4 regions of the Glutamicibacter mishrai genome follow, and region 4 is predicted to be linked to each of the others. Evidence: riboswitches for the same ligand, from Rfam matches in the RefSeq annotation. Region 4 holds a riboswitch; each other region holds the start of a gene.

Region 1 (4,353 bases), 790 kb from region 4:
GACGGGCTGCGATGATAATCATCTGCCCGCCCTTCAGGCCCTGGGTCAGTTCGTCGAATTCGTAGAATCCGGTCGGCACACCGGTAATGCCGTCACCGGCATTGGCAGCATTTTCGATTTCGTCGACAGTGCCTTCGATGATGTCCGAGAGACGGACATAATCTTCACTGCTGCGGTTTTCGGCGACTTTGTAGACCTCGGCCTGGGCTTCGTTGACGATGGCGTCGACTTCGCCGTCAGGCGAGTAGCCCATCTGGACGATACGGGTACCGGCATCAACCAGGCGGCGCAGAACGGCGCGCTCGCGCACGATTTCTGCATAGTAGCCGGCGTTGGCTGCGGTGGGCACCTGCTGAATGAGATTGTGGAGGTAAGCGGCTCCGCCTACGCGGGAAATTTCACCGCGTTTGGTCAGCAAGTCAGCTACGGTCACGGCGTCGGCTGGCTCGCCTCGACCGTACAAATCGATGATTGCCTCGTAGATGGATTCGTGGGCCGGGCGATAGAAGTCGGTTCCGCGAAGCGCTTCAACAACGTCAGCGATGGCGTCCTTGGATAGCATCATGCCGCCGAGCACGGACATCTCTGCCTCGACATCCTGTGGCGGCTTGCGCCCAGCGTCGGACTCTCGTCCTTCGTATACCGGCTCAGCACTCATTACAGACACTTCCATCCCCTATTGACCCCACTGGGAAAATTCATCCTTGCCCGATGGCAACGTTCCATCCTGTCAGTTGAGACCGACAGTTCAATGATTAACGTCTGTGGATATTTCTGTCCCAAGGCCAACAGTAGGGCTGATATTTACCCACGTAAACCCCATTATCCACAGCTCCTGTGCATAACATACCCTCACCTGTGGACTAGCCTGTTCACTAACTGGGGAGAACCCTGTGGATTAATGTCAAGTACCCGACAGTAATAGCTTTTGACTAGGTCTTTCATCTTTTCACAACTGTGGACAGAAAGAGATTTTATTGAATCTATCGCTATATCGAGAATAGTTATCAACAGCCAAAAACGCCCGGAATTCAGGGTTTCTTGCGCTTTTCACACAGTTCTGCACACTGCGCCCACAGCCATGTGGATAACTATGTGGATATAGATGGGTACGCAAAACCCTTAGTCATCTCAATAAATGAGGAAATATCCAGCGCCAGTCTAACGGTAGTCCACATTTTCACAGTGGCCCGCCTGTCCACACCGTGGATAACTATTACTTCGCATTCAACACATCAAGAAATGCATCGAGGCCTGTTGTGGATCACCTCGGTGATCCACAACAGGCCTCGATGAGGCTACTACTTGGAAGTGTTAGACGAGTTCAGGAACTGGGATTGAATGAAATCGAGAGTCATGGAAGATCTGCGGCGAGTGCTGCGATGTGTGATGCCCATGCACCTCCAAGAGCACAACCCAGTGGTCCCCTGCCTCAACCTCGTTGTAAATAGACGTTTCCAGCCAAAGTGTGGACTCCTCGATGAACAAGGCACCCTGATCGGAGGTCACCGTATCGACGCCGCGGAATCGATCACCGTTTTTCGAAGCAATCTGCGCGCAGACTCCGCCATTCTGGTCGCTGAGCACTGAGACTCCGATATGGCTGGCACCGCGCAGCTTAGGCCAGGTATTGGAAGACTTCTGGACCGCAAACATAACAAGTGCCGGCTCCAGTGAAACGCCGACGGTGAATGAGGAGGCAACGATGCCGGTTTTTACTCCATCCACCTCTGCGCACAGAGCGGCCACTCCAGAGGGATGCTGAGCGAAAACCTTACGTAGGGTTAGCGGGTCAAGTTCACGATTCAATGACATGGCTCGATTCCTTCGGGTCTTGCCCACCGCGTCAGACCCAGTGGACTTGTCGGTTCGGATGCTTCCAAACTTGCTTATCACTGAGGCTTCACGCCGTGCGCGGTACTTGTTCTGACGCCATTTGGAGCAGAACCGAATCCTCACCTGGAGCACCCCACTACCGTTGAGAGGGTTGCCGATCAGCAAGCCAGGGCTTTTAGCTGATGCTCTTGATTCTGTTTAAAACGATATGGCTCATGACGAATCACCGTCAAACAATTCACTTCGCAAATCGCAATATTCAACAAAATATTCGACTACTACGTTGATTCGAGGGAGTAAAACAGTCTTTTATTCGTCAAAACAGCCTCTGATCGCTGCCGCGACGACCCAAAAATATGTGATCTTCGTCGTAACGCATTAACTTATGGCAAGCGTTGGAGTTCATCGCCTTTTGCACCTTCACCGTTTTTACCGAGCCGTCTACCGTAATGAAACCAAGTTTCTTACTTTGACGCTGAGGTTCATGCAACGATGGAAGTCGCAGTGTTCCGGGTCACACCCGTACTGCCTGTCACCGTTGCCAGAGATGATGAGTGAAGGATGCCTCCATGGTAGATACCCAGGCCAACCATTCCGAGCTAACCCCGTTGCGCTTTCTTGAACGCTCCGCAGAGGTTTATCCAGGGAAGACTGCCGTCGTCCATGGGACGCGCAGCTATACCTACCGGGAACTTGAAACGCACGTCCAGCGTTTCGCCCAAGTCCTCGCCTCACGCATCGAGCCCGGGGATCGAGTGGCCGTTTTGGCACCGAACACTCCGGAAATGCTCATGGCCCACTACGCGGTTCCGTTGGCCGGCGGGGTGCTCATCGCCTTGAATACGCGGCTATCAGCCCACGAGTTGCAGTACATCATGGATCATTCCGAAGCCAAGCTGCTGTTCGCAGACACCGAACTGCTGGAGAACACCGAGAACCTGCGCCGGGACAATCCCACGCTCCAGGCCCTGATTGAAATCACCGATGACCAGTTCACCGGGCCACGCCCCGACGTTGCAGTAGACGGCACGCTCCAGCAATTGCTGTCCGCCGCCTCGGATGAACGGCTTGGGTACGCGATCGCTGACGAACGCGCACCGATCACCTTGAACTACACCTCGGGCACCACCGGAAAACCCAAGGGCGTGCTTTACTCGCATCGAGGCAGCTACCTGAACTCGCTAGGCGAAGCCCACCATCAGGGCTTCACCGCGGCCACCCGATACCTCTGGACGCTGCCGATGTTCCATTGCAACGGCTGGTGCACCCCATGGGCCGTCACAGCCGCTGGTGGCACCCACCTGTGCCTGCGCGCGGTCCGTGAAGATGCAGTCTGGGATGCCATTGAGCAGCTGGATACAACCCATCTGTGCGGCGCACCCACCGTCTGCTCGATCATCGCCGATTCCTCCCGCGCTCATCAGCTCGATGCCCCGCTGCGGATCACCACGGCCGGTGCCCCGCCGTCCCCTGCCATCATCTCCAAGCTCCAGAAACTGGGCATCGAGGTGGTCCACGTCTACGGCCTGACCGAGGTCTACGGCCCCTATACGGTTTGCGAATACCAGGATGAATGGAATGAGCTGGACCCTCCTGCCCGGGCCGCGAAGCTCGCCCGCCAGGGCGTTGGCATGATCACCGGCGAATCAGCCCGCATTGTCGATGAGAACATGGTCGATGTTCCCGCGGACGGATCCACCATGGGCGAGATCGTACTGCGCGGCAATATGGTGATGATCGGCTACTACCGCGATGATGCCGCCACCTCGGAAGCCTTCCGCGGCGGCTGGTTCCACACCGGCGACCTGGGCGTAATGCACCCTGACGGCTATATCCAGGTCCGTGACCGCGCCAAGGACATCATCATTTCCGGCGGCGAGAACATCTCCACCATCGAGGTGGAGCAGGCCCTGGCCTCGCACCCCGAGGTGCTGGATCTGGCCGTGGTCGGCGTGGCCGATGAGAAGTGGGGCGAGCGCCCGGTGGCCTACGTGATTCGCGCCAGCGGCTCGAGTCTTGATGCCCAGACGCTGATCAGCTTCGCCCGTGAAAAGCTGGCCGGCTACAAGGTCCCGCGCACCATCATCTTCCCGCAGGATCTGCCGAGGACTTCTACGGGTAAAGTGCAAAAGAATGTATTAAGAGCCCAGGCTATTGAGCAGCAGCCCAGCGCCTAACACTTTTGGAGTCACCCATGAATTCGCCCGAACCTCGAATCCCCGATAAGACCAGCCGCTTCACCGAGAGCATCGGATTGGTCTTTGACGACATCACCGCCACGTCCGTGCACGGACATGCCGACTTGAACGAGGACCACCACACCCCGTGGGGCGTAGTCCATGGCGGGGTGTACGCCTCGATGATTGAAAGCGCCGGCAGTGTCGGCGCCAGTTTCGCGGTGGCGGAACGCAACCAGTTTGCCGTCGGCGTGCACAATGCCACCGATTTCTTGCGCCCTTCCACCGGGGCGCGCGTTCAGGTGGTGGCCAAGGCGCTGTTCCAGGGCCGGACCCAGCA
Region 2 (4,353 bases), 940 kb from region 4:
GGTTCCCGGTCACCGCATCGGCGAGCACCTCGATCCCCGATCCCACCAGGCCGGTCACAGCCACGATTTCCCCGGGCGCCACCGAAAGATTGATGTCGCTCAGCTTCCCGGCGACCGACAGGTTCGAGAGCTCAAGGGCAGGCTCCCCCTGCTGTGCGGGTGCCTCGCGCTTCTGATGCGAGAACTCGTTGACCTGGTTTCCCAGCATCAGGCCAATGACATCCTCGATGCTGTCACCGGCGGCAAAACTGGCGTCGCCGGCATTCTTGCCATTGCGCAGCACGGTAATCCGGTCGGTAATCTGCTGCAGTTCCTGCAGATAGTGGGAGATGAAGATGATGCCCACTGAGCGATCACGCAGATGCCGGATCGTATCGAAGAGCTGTTCAACCTCATCATTGGCCAGCGGCGCGGTCGGCTCATCGAGGATCAGCACCTTGGGCTCTGCCAGCACGGCGCGGGCTATCTGGATCAGCTGCTGCTGGGCAACGCTCAGCTCGTCAACGAAGGCCGAGGCATCCAGCTCTTGGCCGGTGGTGCGCAGGATGTCGGCTCGGGCCGACTCTTGCACGGTGCGCTCATGGCGCCAGAGCCCGCGGCTCTTGCTCGTGCCCAGATACAGCTGCTCGGCTACGGTCAGGCGTCCGGCCAGATGGCGGTCCTGGTGGATTACCTCGATGCCTAGAGCTTCCGCGTCCGCGGGGCGGCGGATCTGCACCGCGTTGCCAGCCAGTTCGATCTGGCCGGTATCCAGGGTGTACAGGCCGGTGAGGATCTTGATCAGCGTGGACTTGCCGGCACCGTTTTCGCCGACTAAGCCCAGGACTTCGCCGGCCCGGAGCTGCAGGTGGACATCGTCGAGCACCTTCACGGCTCCGAAGGATTTGTTGATCCCGGCCATGCTCAGCAATGCATTAGATGCCGTTGTCATTGCGCACCTGATTCACGTTGTCCTTGTCGACAAAAATCGGCTCAGCATAGCTGGTGCTCGGAACCTTGTCGGTTTGCCCATCGAGGAACAGGGCGATGTTGGTGGCCGAGGTAGCCGCAATCTGCTTGGTGGGCTGGGCGACAGTGAACTGGTAGGAGCTCTGCGGGTCCGCGATCAGATCCAAGGCTCCGGGTTCCGCGTCGACGCCATAGAGCTTGATGTCATTATCGGTGGGGTCGATGGCCTGCGCCGCTCCGATCAGCGGCATGTCCCAGCACGACCAGATCGCGTCGACTTCGCCCTCGGGCAGCCTGCGCAGCTGATCCTGGATCTGGTTCTTGGCATCCTCGATGGTGCCCTCGTACTTGTCCTGGAGTTCAGGGGTGATCTTCTCGATATTCGGGTAGTCTTCGAGCACCAGGTTCAGGCTGTTGTAGCGAATTCGGCACGGCGTCACGCCGGGGAAGCCATTGAAGACCAGGATCTTGCCCTTGCCGTGCAGGTCTTCTGCCATGGTGCGGGCCAGCGTGGTGCCGACATTCCAGTTGTCGCTGGTGACGTTGTTCTTCGAGTATTCGCTCTGGAAGTCGATGGTGAACAGCGGGATCCCGGTGGCGTCCACCTTGGCCAGGGCAGGTGTGAGCGTCTGCGCATCACCCAGGATCACCACGATGGCGTCCGGCGACTGGGTAATCAGGTTTTCCACGTCGGAAACGTGCTTCTCATCCTTGGCTTCGGCCTGGGTAGCGACGACCTCGCCGCCGAGTTCCTTGATGCGTTCCTGGATCTGCTGGTAGACCACACGCGAGTAGTCGTGCAGGATATCCTTGGCCGCGATGCCGACCTTTTTGCCTTCAAGCGTAGGAACGTTCTCGAGCTTCTGCTCGGCTTGCGGGTTGCTGCTTTGCGCCGCGACCGGAGCGACTTCCGGGCGGGGTTCCTTCAACGAGCAACCCGCGAGCAGCGTGGTTGCCGCCAGGGCAACAACCATAAGCTTCAGGATGTTCGGGCGAGTGCGAGTCATGCCGTCCCTCTCTTAGACAGATAGAACCGAGGGATCCCGAACAGAAGTCCTTGCTTCTCGACCCGGGAGCTCCATCGAACCTGGCTTTAGCACTATCTGCAGGATGCAGACTTGCTGCGGCGTCGCGGAGCCAGGTCTCTCAGCCGCTCTGGATGGGTGTCATTCGAGTCAAACATCGATCCGCCAAGGTGGCTATTACAGCGTCATGGGAGGGAACACTGCGTCAGATCTCTTCACAAATCCGGGGTTTTCGACGGCTTGAAGCCCATTGGACGCTTGAAAAGCGCGTCATATGTCCGCATATTACGTTCTCTGGTTCGCAGTGTTCCTGTTGTTTGAACCGGATAAGTCCCGTATGGCTTGGGTCTAGAAAAATATCAAAATCATATAGACTGAATCTAAAGACACTAATCGATAGGACACGCGCGTGGACCTAACCAGCACATTGAGCCTGATGTTCGGGTTGCTAGTACTCACACTCACCGCGGGCATACTGGCTCGCATGGGAGCCCAAGGGCGCATACCGCGCAACAACAGCGTTGGCGTGAAGACCCGTCACACCCTGGCCAGCGATGAAGCCTGGCTGGCAGCGCACCGTGAAGCTGCGCCAATCCTTCAGATCTTTGGCATAACTGGCTGGCTGTTTTTGATCGCCTCGGCAATCTTCTGTTTCATGCAGAATTTCACCGTAGCTTTTACCGTAACCGCTATCGGCTTTGCCCTAGGCGTCACCATGATGCTGGTTGCCGCTTCCAAGGGGAACAAGGTCGCCAAAGAGCTCTCCGCTTGAACGCCAGTTAAAGAGAACACCGCGCCATCAATGAAGCGTTCGTTGATGGCGCGGCGCTGATAAGAATTGCCCGACAGGCCCCCTAGAGCAGGACCGCCCCGAGGATCCAGACGGTGGCAAACGCCGCAGTACCCTGGATCGCCGTGGCAACACTGAGGGTCTTGTACGCGGTGATCACCGGAATCCGGCTGAGCTGCGAGACCACCCAGAAGTATGAGTCGTTCGCATGCGAAACAACCATCGCACCGGCGCCGACCGCCAACACGCTCAGCACCATTCCCAGCTCGGAATCCAGCCCCAGCGATCCAAGCATCGGAGCAACCAGCGCGGAGGTGGTCACCATCGACACCGTGGACGAGCCCTGCGCCGACTTCAACGCGGCGGCAATCAAGAATGGCACGGCCAGCCCCAGGCCCAGGCCGCTCAAGGAACCTGAGAGGAATTCGGTCAGCTTGGAGGAGGCCAGCACGGCGCCGAAGGCCGCCCCAGCGCCGGTGATCAGCAGGATCGGTGCGGCGGTACGCACTGCCTCGTTCATCTGGTCATTGAAGTCGGAGAGCTTCTTGTCCCCGCTCAGCAGCGGCGTGGCCGAGAGCAGGCCGAAGATCAGTGCGATCACCGGGGTGCCGATGAACGACAGGACCTCAACCAGCGTGCCCTCGCCCAGAGGCTGTGATGGCAATTTGGCGATGGACGCGGCACAGATCAAAACCAGCGGCACCAGGATCGGCAGGAACGCCAAGACCGGATGCGGCAATTTGCCGAAGCTTGCACGCAGCTGCTCGTAGTCCAGGTCGGCCAGATCGTTCTCGTCGTCCGAAGCCATCGGCGTCCACTGGGACTTGTTGAACCTGCTGGCGTAGGCCAGGCCGGCCAGCGCGGAGATGGCAGCGACCGGCAGGCCCACGGCGATGATCAGCCCGAGGTTATCGGCGATGCCGATGCTCTCGGCGGCGGCCAGCGGCCCGGGAGTCGGAGGAACCATGGTGTGGGTGGCGTACAGGCCGGTCATCAGCGCCACCGAGGTCGCCAGCGCCGATACCCCGGTGCGCAGCGTGATGGCCTTGCGCAGCGAGTTGAGCACCACGTAGCCCGAGTCGCAGAAGACCGGAATGGAGACGATGTAGCCGATGATCGTCAACGTCAGATTCGGGAATCTGGTGCCCAGCACCTTGATCAGCGCGTCGGCCATCGAAATGGCGGCGCCCGAACGTTCCAGGATGATGCCGATCATCGTCCCGAAAAGGATCACCAGGCCGATATTGCCCATGGTGTTGCCGAACGCCGTGGTGACGGTGCTGGCCACTTCGGCCAAGGGGATCTTGTAGGCGAATGCGGCAAGTATGGCGGCGCCGATCAGCGCGAGGAAGGGGCTGATTTTCCAGCGCGCTGTCACCAGCACAATGGCGATCACGAGGATCAACAGAACAATTAGCTCGTACACGGTTGGTTGGCTCCTTTGCCACGGTCTGCGGTGTACTCTCCGGCAAAACGGCTCAAGCTTTGGTGGTTCGGAGAGTTTGCAATGAGCCAATACTAGGAAAGCGGCAAAAGATAACCTATGGGCATGCGCCCAGAATTCCTAGGGCGCAATACGTGAAATGTGTG
Region 3 (4,353 bases), 460 kb from region 4:
AAGTACACCTTGTACTTGGACGAAGACAGCAGGTAGGTCGCGACGAAGTAGCTGGCACGCGAGGGCTTGTTCGATGCGCCCACGATGGCAATGGTCTTGGTGTCGCGCAGGATGCCCAGACGCTCGGCTGCGCCCGGACCTTCCCAGGTGCGTTCGGTGGTGCTCATTAGTTAGCTCCCTTCGGTGCGGCAGGAATGGCGCAAGCTGCACCGTCATAGGTTGGTGCCGCGAATTCTTCGGCAGAACCAGCAACGGCTTCCTGCGAAGCGGTTAGTGCCTGATCCAGATCCCAAAGGATGTCCTCGACATCTTCCAGACCCACCGACAGGCGGATCAGGTCTTCTGGAACGCCGGCGGCAACCAGCTGGTCAGCGCTCAGCTGCTGGTGTGTGGTGGACGCTGGGTGCAGCACCAAGGTGCGGGCATCACCGATATTGGCCAGGTGGCTGGCCAGCTGCAAGGCTTCGATGAACTTGGAGCCGGCTTCGCGCCCGCCCTTCACGCCGAAGCTGAAGACCGAGCCGACTCCCATCGGCAGCAGTTCCTTCGCGTGCGCATGCTGCGGGTGCGATTCCAGGCCCGCGTAGTTCACGTAGGTGACGCGCGGGTCTGCTTCGAGCCATGCGGCAACCTGCTTGGCATTGGCCAAATGGTTGTCCATGCGCTGAGGCAGGGTCTCCAGGCCCTGCAGCAGCTGGAACGCCGACTGGGCTGGCAACGCCGGGCCGAAGTCGCGCAGTTGTTCGCTGCGCAGCTTGGTCAGGAAGCCGTACTCGCCGAAGTTGGCCCACCAGGAGACATTGCCGTAGCTGGCTACCGGTTCGGTCATGGCGGGGAACTTGCCGTTGCCCCAGTTGAACTTGCCGGATTCCACCACTACGCCGCCAAGGGTCGTGCCGTGGCCGCCGATGAACTTGGTTGCCGAGTGGATCACGATATCGGCACCGTGCTCGATCGGCCGCAAGATATATGGGGGAGTGAGCGTGGAGTCGACGACCAGCGGAATCAGGTGGCGGTGCGCCACCTCGGCCAGGCCCTTGAGGTCGGCGATATCGCCCGAAGGGTTGGCTACCACTTCGGTGTAGACGGCCTTGGTGTTCTCCTGGATGGCGGCCTCGAAGTCGGCTGGATCATTGGAGTCGATGAAGGTGGTGTTGATGCCGAAGCGGCGCAGTGAGACGTCCAGCTGAGTGATGGTTCCGCCGTAGAGCTTGGAGGAGGCCACGATGTGGTCCCCGGCCTGGGCAAGGGCGGCGAAGGTGACGAACTCGGCGGCCATGCCCGAGCCGGTGGCTACTGCGCCGATGCCGCCTTCCAGGGAAGCCATGCGCTCCTCGAAAGCAGCGACGGTCGGGTTGCCGATGCGCGAGTAGATGTTGCCGTACTTCTGCAATGCGAAGAGGTTGGCTGCGTCATCGGCATCTTTGAAGACGAATGAGGTGCTCTGATAGATGGGCACTGCGCGGGCGCCGTGCTCGGCATCGGGGGTGCCACCGGCGTGCAATGCGCGGGTGCGGAATCCAAACTGATGATCTGCCATGATGGCTTACGACTCCTTGTCGATTGGGTTTTCGCGATTCACCGCTAGGCGGTGGCGCGATCGAGGCAGGAATCCCGGAATCAATGTCGCTTCCTGTTTTTGCTTAAACAGGAAAAGCGGCTGCATCGTTTCTGGCGGTAGCACCGTAACCACCGGATGTGGCAGGTTGCTGCGGCTTCATCGAACCAGATCTCTCAGCCGCTCGGGATGGTGTAATAATCTTCGCAACATGACCGTTCGTGACCTAACTATGAGTCGTAACGTTGCGTATTGGACGTAATATCGGAGATTCTTCGATATCCATGCTCGCCGGTACGCTGGACTCATGGATACTGCGCTGGTGTTGATCAGACACGGACTGACCGATTGGAATCTGGCTGGCCGCCTTCAAGGGCGTACCGACATTCCACTGAATGACACCGGACGCGGACAAGCCCGCGGTGTCGGCCGCGAATTGGTAGGCCAGGGCTTCTCCTTGATCCTCGCTTCCCCTCTGGGCCGGGCCCAGGAAACCGCCGCATTGATTGCCGAGGAATTAAACGCAGAAACCGGCCAGCCGGTCCCGGATCTCATCGAACGCGGATTCGGGCCGTTGGAAGGCCGGATCATGGCCGAGGTCTCCGACGAGGAATCAGTGTCGTTGCAGTCCCAGCTCGAACCCATCGACGATATCCTGCGCCGGGCGATTCCCGCTTTGATTGACCTGTCGGTGGAACATGCCGGCAAGAAGGTGGCCGTGGTGAGCCATGGCGCAACCATGCGCGCCATCCGCGATGCACTGGCTGGAACCAAGCTGCCACGAGGCGTGGAAAACGGCGAGATCATCCAGATCAATATCCAACGCCTCAACGAGCTGGCTGAAGAACTCGATTTGGTCAGCTGCTAGGACCTGGAAGTTTTCTTCTCCGGAACCTCACACTTTTGCAGCGCACTGCGTTTACATGGTGAAAGCCCGTCAAGGCGCCAAACTTCAGGAGAGCCATGCAAGTACCCTTTGAGCGGATAGTCCAGGATTATGGGCTGAACGTATTACGGGTTTGCCGTGCCTTGCTTGATGAGCACCGCGCCCAGGACGCCTGGTCCGAGACCTTCCTTTCCGCGCTCAAGGCCTATCCGCAGCTGGCGGATGATGCCAATGTCCTCGCCTGGCTGGTGCGTATCGCGCGCAACAAGGCCATCGATGAACTGCGCAGGAACAAGCCGGAGATCCTTGACGATCACCAGCAATGGGACCACGCTGACGGCCAACCGGATCTTGGGCTGGAGCTGGAGAACCTCCAGCTCTGGCAAGAGGTTGCCCAATTGCCCCAGAAACAACGGCTGGTAGTCGGGTACAGGTATCTCGGCGGGTTGAGCTATGCGCATATAGCCCATCTGGTTTCCGGGACTGAGGCCGCGGCTCGGCGTGCAGGCAGCGACGGGATCAAGAACCTTCGCCGGATACTCGGCGACGACACACTGTGGCAGGAGCAGTCATGACTGACTCAAGAATCAACCCAACCGCAACCGGAGAAGAAACCGCGCTTTTGGAAAAACTGGGCAATGAACTTCGGGCCAAGGCGCAGGCCGAGGAACTGCTCGACGTTTCCTACCGCATCGTTGATAGCCCGGTAGGCTCGCTGCTTTTGGCCAGCACCACGGCTGGCCTGGTGCGGGTGGCCTTCGAAACCGAAGACCACGACAAGATCCTTGAACTGCTCGCTCAAAAACTCAGCCCGCGAATCCTCAAGGATCCTTCGCGCCTGGATGCCGTGGCCAGGCAGCTGGACGAGTACTTTGCCGGAACCCGGCACAATTTCGACGTGCCCTTGGACCTCAAGCTCTCCACTGCCTTCCGCCGCCAGGTTCAGCTGGAGCTGGGCGAGATCGGCTACGGGCATACCTGGAGCTACTCGCAAATGGCCGAGCGCATCGGCAACCCGAAGGCCGTACGCGCCGTCGGGTCAGCCTGCGCGACCAATCCGATCCCCATCGTCCTGCCGTGCCACCGGGTGCTGCGCACTGATGGGTCATTAGGCGGATACCTGGGCGGACTGGAAGCGAAAACAGAATTGCTGAAGCTGGAAAATCCGGACTTCGGTGGTGCGCCGGGCACGCTGTTCTAGAGCCCGGCTCAGTTGTTTTCGCGGATGCGCTTCAGGGAGAGCTGCAGCTGGGCAGCGGTCTGTTCTCCCAAGCCCAGCAGCGGAATCATCGCTTCGGCTTGAAGCAGCAGGTGCTCCCAGCCGTCGGAATATTCCAGGCCCTGGTCTATGGCCGACTGGATTGTTCCCGTGACGTGCTTGCCGTACACGAAGTCATAGACAAAGGTTCCAGGCGTGAGCCGGGTTTTGCCCCAAGGCGCTGGGTCTTCTGGATACTTGCCGATGGGTGTGGCATTGATGATCAGCGAGGCTTGCGTGGCTGCTTCGGCAACGTGCGAGAAATCCACGGTCCTGCCCCGGATTCCCATGCCATTGGCCAGGGACAACAGCTCTGCTGCGACATCCTGGTTTCGGTCCGTGATGGTGACGGTGCCGATGCGCCCCTTGAGCGCAACCAGCGCGGCCCGAGCGGCGCCACCTGCGCCGAGCAGCAAAACGTGATCATGGGATTTCGCGGCAAGCCTGTTTTCTACGGCAATCAGATCAGTGTTGTAGCCGTGGAGCTGATCGTCCTGCCGAATCAACAGGTTTGCTGCGCCGCTGAGGCTGACCTGTTTGGAGCGTTCGTCCGCGATGGCCGCGGCCCACTGCTTGTGGGGCATGGTCACGTTGGCGCCAATGACGTCCGCGGCGAGCAATCCGTCATGCACTTCCTGCATTCCGCTTTGC
Region 4 (4,353 bases):
GGCTCCGCTGTCATTGCACGAAGCTGGAAGCACCACGCTGAAGTCGTAATCGCGGACATAAGAAGAAAAATTATTGCCGACCATGCCCTGGGACCGGGTACCCGTGAGTTTATCCACGATCGTGGTTTCAAGCACTTCTAAAAGGGGAAATTCCTGATCGGTATTATTGGCAGAAACATGTACATTTGCGGAAATGATTTCCAATTCCAGTGCATAGCGGTCACCTTGGGGATTGTCCCAGTGAGCCTGGGAATTGAAACGGCGGTTGATCATCGTCAGGGCATTGCGAAGGTTCTCTTCGCGGCGCTCTCCGCGCGCCAAATTGGCGAAGTTTGTCGTGGTTCGAGAATTCGCAGAAGGGGAGTAATTCTCGTCGAATCTTGTGGTGCTAATGCTGAAATTTAATGCGTCTGCCATGATGGCCAATCTGTATTTGGGAGGCCTGGACAGGCCGAGGGGAAGTCGTTGCGTCAATCATGCAGGGTGATTCTTGATATCAGGTAACTCGATATAACTATGGATTCATATAGACTCAAACTATGGTTCAGGTTTCGAATGGATTGACACTGCAGCAGCTGCGCTATTTTGTGGCGGTGGCCTCGGAGGGGTCGATCTCGGCTGCCGCCGACCTCATTTACGTCGCGCAGCCCAGCATGTCGGCGGCGATGAAGGAGCTCGAATCGCGGGTGGGGCGCACCTTGCTGGTGCGCTCGGCCAGGGGAGTGACGCTCACCGCCGAGGGCGCAGAATTCCTCGGCTACGCCCGCCAGGTCCTGGAGCAAGTGGAACTGCTGGAGCACCGCTACCTCGGCCGGCCGGCGGCAAGACGACTGCTGGGTGTCTCAACCCAGCACTACTCCTTTGCGGTGGATGCCTTTGTCCGGATGGTCCAGGCCAGCGGGGCCGAGGAGTACCAGTTTTCGCTCCGCGAGACGCGCACCGAGGAAATCATCGAGGACGTGCGCACGCTGCGCAGCGATATCGGGATCCTCTACCGCAACGACTTCAACCGGAAAGTCATCGACAAGCTGCTGCGCGAATCCCGCCTGGTGTTCCACCCGCTGTTCCTCGCCGACCCGCACATCTTCGTATCGCGCAGCAACCCGCTGGCCACCCGTGACCAGGTCACCCTCGAAGACCTCGAAAACCTGCCCCGGCTGACCTTCGATCAAGGGGCGAACAACTCGTTCTACTTCGCCGAGGAAGTGCTCTCCACACGCTCCAGCCAGCGGGAAATCCAGGTCTCGGACCGTGCGACCATCTTCAACCTGATGATCGGCCTGGGCGGGTACACGATCTCCACCGGCATCATCAGCGACGAGCTGGATCCATCCATCGTTGCCATCCCGCTGGACATCGACGAGCGCATCGAGATCGGCTGGATCGATCACGCCGCGATCCCGCTCACCGACCAGGCTCAGCGCTACCTGCAGGAAGTCCGCGCAGTGGTGGCCAGCTTCGGGGTGGAAGTGCTCGGCTGAGCCGCCAACAGCGTAACTCTCGGTCATCGAGTGCCGCTCCTTCGTCATAAACTTCCGAAAAAGCCTTGAAAGTCTCGGGGGTATTCTCATTTTGGTGCGTCACAAAGTGGCGCCAGCCACCGCGTCATCATGACAAGTGCACGACATATGAAGCTTGGCGGCCTTGTATGAAGCCCGCCGCCCGATAGCGCTTGCACCCCTCGCAGCCCATGGCCAACCATGGAAGAACAACAAACCATCAAGAGCGACTAAGAGATCTGGCTCGTTGACGTCGCAGCAACCATCGGGAAACCGAAAGGTGCTAATGCCAGGAACGATGGAGCAGTTCCGAACGCGTTTTCGCGCTGTGCTTCGTGCCTTTGCACGATGCCTAATCGGTGCACTCCCTCGCAGAGAATCGAGGAGGAGCTATGAGCCAAGGAACCGACGCGGTCCACGCAGGATACCGCCCGAGCGGAGACTTCCGCCCGATGCTGCCGCCACTGCACAATTCCGCCGCCTACCAATTCCAGTCGCATGCCGAAGCGATCGAGAAGTTCGCGCTGCGCCAGGCCGGCTTCACCTACTCGCGCACCGGCAATCCCACCGTCTCGATCCTTGAACAGCGTGTGGCAGCACTGGAAGGCGGAGCCCACGCGGTGGCCACCGCCACCGGCCAGTCCGCGGTGGCGTTGTCCTTGCTGGCGCTGACCCAGGGACCCAAGCACATCGTGGCGTCCTCCTCGCTCTACGGCGGCACCGTGGATCTGCTCACCGACACCTTCGCCGACTTCGGCATCCGCATCAGCTTTGTCGACCAGGCCGATCCGGCCGCCTGGGCCGGGGCCATCGAGGACGACACCCGCGCATTCTTCCTGGAGTCCGTCTCCAACCCGCTGTGCACCGTGGCCGACCTTCCCGCTATCACGGCCATCGCCCACGAGCACAACATCCCGGTGGTCGTGGACAACACCCTGGCCACCCCGCTGAACGTGCGGCCGCTGGATCATGGCGCCGACATCGTGGTGCACTCGGCCACCAAGGGCCTGGCCGGACACGGCTCGGTACTCGGCGGGATCGTCGTGGACTCGGGGGAATTCGACTTCTCCGACACCGCGCGCTGGCCGCAAATCGCCGCCCCGCGAGTGCGCCTGAACAACACCTCGCTGCTCGAACGCCACGGACCGGCCGCCTACGCGATGCTGGTCCGCTCCAAATTCCTGCACGATCTGGGCCCAACCTTGGCCCCGGCCAGCGCCCAGGGCATCCTGGCAGGCATCGAAACCCTGCCGGTACGCGCCGCCCACGTGCAGCGCAGCGTCACCACCCTGATTCACGAGCTCTCTGCCCACCCGGGCATCGCGGCCATCCACCACCCGTCGCTGCCCGCCCACCCCAGCCACGAGCTGGCCAAGAAGCTCACGCCGAAGGGAACCGGCTGCGTGGTGGCCATCGAGCTGGCCCACCCGTCGCTGGTTTCCCCGGTGATCGACGGGCTCAAGCTGATTTCGCTGGCCGCAAATGTGGGGGACACCCGCACCATGATTTCGCACCCGGCCACCATGACCCACTGCCGGCTCTCTGCCTCCCAGCTGGCCGACGCCGGCCTGAACACCTCAACCCTGCGCCTCTCGGTCGGCCTGGAAGACCCAGCCGACCTGCTCGCAGACCTCACCCAGGCCCTGGATCTGGCATTGGACCAGGCCCTGGCCCCGCAAACCCAAGGAGCATGATGACTGGCTTCAACACCCAGGCCGTCCACGCCGGCCAGCACAAGGACCCGCACACCGGCGCGGTCGTCCCGCCGATCTACCAGACCAGCACCTTCATCCAAGACGGCATCAACGTGCTGCGTTCCGGGCACGAATACTCCCGCGGCTCCAACCCGACCCGCGACGGTTTCCAGGATCAGCTCACCGCCCTGGAAGGCGGGGCCGCCGGATTCGCTTTCGCCTCGGGCATCGCGGCCGAAGACGCCCTGCTGCGTGCGGTGCTCGAACCGGGCGACCACATCATCCTCGGTGCCGACGGCTACGGCGGCACCAATCGGTTGATCTCCAAGCTGCACAGCAAGTGGGGGATCACCTCCTCGGCGGTGGATATCACCAACCTGGACTCGGTGCGCGCCGCCGTGCAGCCGAACACCGCACTGCTCTGGGTGGAAACCCCCTCCAACCCGCTGCTGGGCATCGCCGATCTGGCCGGCTGGGCTGCCATCGCCCGCGAGCAGGGTGCCCTGCTGGTCGTGGATAATACCTTCGCCACTCCTTATCTGCAGCGCCCGCTGGATTTTGGAGCCCACGCGGTGGTCCACTCCACCACCAAGTACATCGGCGGGCACTCCGATGTGCTGGGAGGTGCGGTCATCGTGGCCGATCACCTCTTCCGCGGGCAATCCCTGGCCGAAGCGGTGGGCTACCAGCAGTTCGCCGGGGGAGCGGTGGCCGGACCGCAGGATTCCTACCTGGCCGCCCGCGGACTGAAAACCCTAGGCCTGCGCATGGAACGCCACTGCGCCACCGCTTCCACGCTGGCCCGCTGGCTCGATGCGCAGCCCGAGGTCACCCGGGTCTACTACCCGGGGCTTGAGAACCACCCGGGCCACGAGCTGGCTGCCCGCCAGCAGCACGGTTTTGGCGGCATCGTCTCGGTGGCCCTGAAGGACGAGGCGTCCGCCCGCGCCTTCGCCGAATCCATGGAGTACTTCCAGCTTTCGGTGTCCCTGGGCGGGGTGGAATCCCTGGTCTGCTATCCGCGCGAAATGACCCACGCTTCGCTGATCGGCACCGAGCTGGAGATCCCGGCCAATCTGGTCCGCCTCTCGGTGGGCATCGAAGAGGTCGAAGATCTGATCGCCGATCTGCAACGCGGGCTGGCCGCGGCCCGCGCTGCG

What was found. Region 4 has a riboswitch for S-adenosylmethionine ahead of D3791_RS11820 (O-acetylhomoserine aminocarboxypropyltransferase/cysteine synthase family protein). Riboswitches for the same ligand answer to the same signal wherever they lie in the genome.
Region 1: it holds a riboswitch for S-adenosylmethionine, as region 4 does, so the genes downstream of both, D3791_RS08090 (flavin reductase family protein) here and D3791_RS11820 (O-acetylhomoserine aminocarboxypropyltransferase/cysteine synthase family protein) in region 4, are expected to answer to the same signal.
Region 2: it holds a riboswitch for S-adenosylmethionine, as region 4 does, so the genes downstream of both, D3791_RS07430 (substrate-binding domain-containing protein) here and D3791_RS11820 (O-acetylhomoserine aminocarboxypropyltransferase/cysteine synthase family protein) in region 4, are expected to answer to the same signal.
Region 3: it holds a riboswitch for S-adenosylmethionine, as region 4 does, so the genes downstream of both, D3791_RS09660 (O-acetylhomoserine aminocarboxypropyltransferase/cysteine synthase family protein) here and D3791_RS11820 (O-acetylhomoserine aminocarboxypropyltransferase/cysteine synthase family protein) in region 4, are expected to answer to the same signal.

The regions. Positions count from the first base shown of each region.
Region 1 is NZ_CP032549.1:1,712,471-1,716,823, forward strand. It holds gene dnaB (replicative DNA helicase) at 1-658, opposite strand, end outside; gene D3791_RS08090 (flavin reductase family protein) at 1,315-1,815, opposite strand; SAM riboswitch class IV at 1,913-2,030, opposite strand; gene D3791_RS08095 (AMP-binding protein) at 2,406-4,013, shown strand; gene D3791_RS08100 (PaaI family thioesterase) at 4,031-4,353, shown strand, end outside.
Region 2 is NZ_CP032549.1:1,567,734-1,572,086, forward strand. It holds gene D3791_RS07425 (sugar ABC transporter ATP-binding protein) at 1-931, opposite strand, end outside; gene D3791_RS07430 (substrate-binding domain-containing protein) at 915-1,955, opposite strand; SAM riboswitch class I at 2,024-2,114, opposite strand; gene D3791_RS07435 (SdpI family protein) at 2,383-2,745, shown strand; gene D3791_RS07440 (GntP family permease) at 2,828-4,189, opposite strand.
Region 3 is NZ_CP032549.1:2,042,042-2,046,394, forward strand. It holds gene D3791_RS09655 (CoA-binding protein) at 1-167, opposite strand, end outside; gene D3791_RS09660 (O-acetylhomoserine aminocarboxypropyltransferase/cysteine synthase family protein) at 167-1,540, opposite strand; SAM riboswitch class I at 1,660-1,754, opposite strand; gene D3791_RS09665 (histidine phosphatase family protein) at 1,881-2,426, shown strand; gene D3791_RS09670 (RNA polymerase sigma factor) at 2,522-3,019, shown strand; gene D3791_RS09675 (methylated-DNA--[protein]-cysteine S-methyltransferase) at 3,016-3,645, shown strand; gene D3791_RS09680 (shikimate dehydrogenase family protein) at 3,654-4,353, opposite strand, start outside.
Region 4 is NZ_CP032549.1:2,506,753-2,511,105, forward strand. It holds gene D3791_RS11810 (DUF1852 domain-containing protein) at 1-417, opposite strand, end outside; gene D3791_RS11815 (LysR family transcriptional regulator) at 540-1,481, shown strand; SAM riboswitch class I at 1,714-1,804, shown strand; gene D3791_RS11820 (O-acetylhomoserine aminocarboxypropyltransferase/cysteine synthase family protein) at 1,892-3,193, shown strand; gene D3791_RS11825 (cystathionine gamma-synthase) at 3,193-4,353, shown strand, end outside.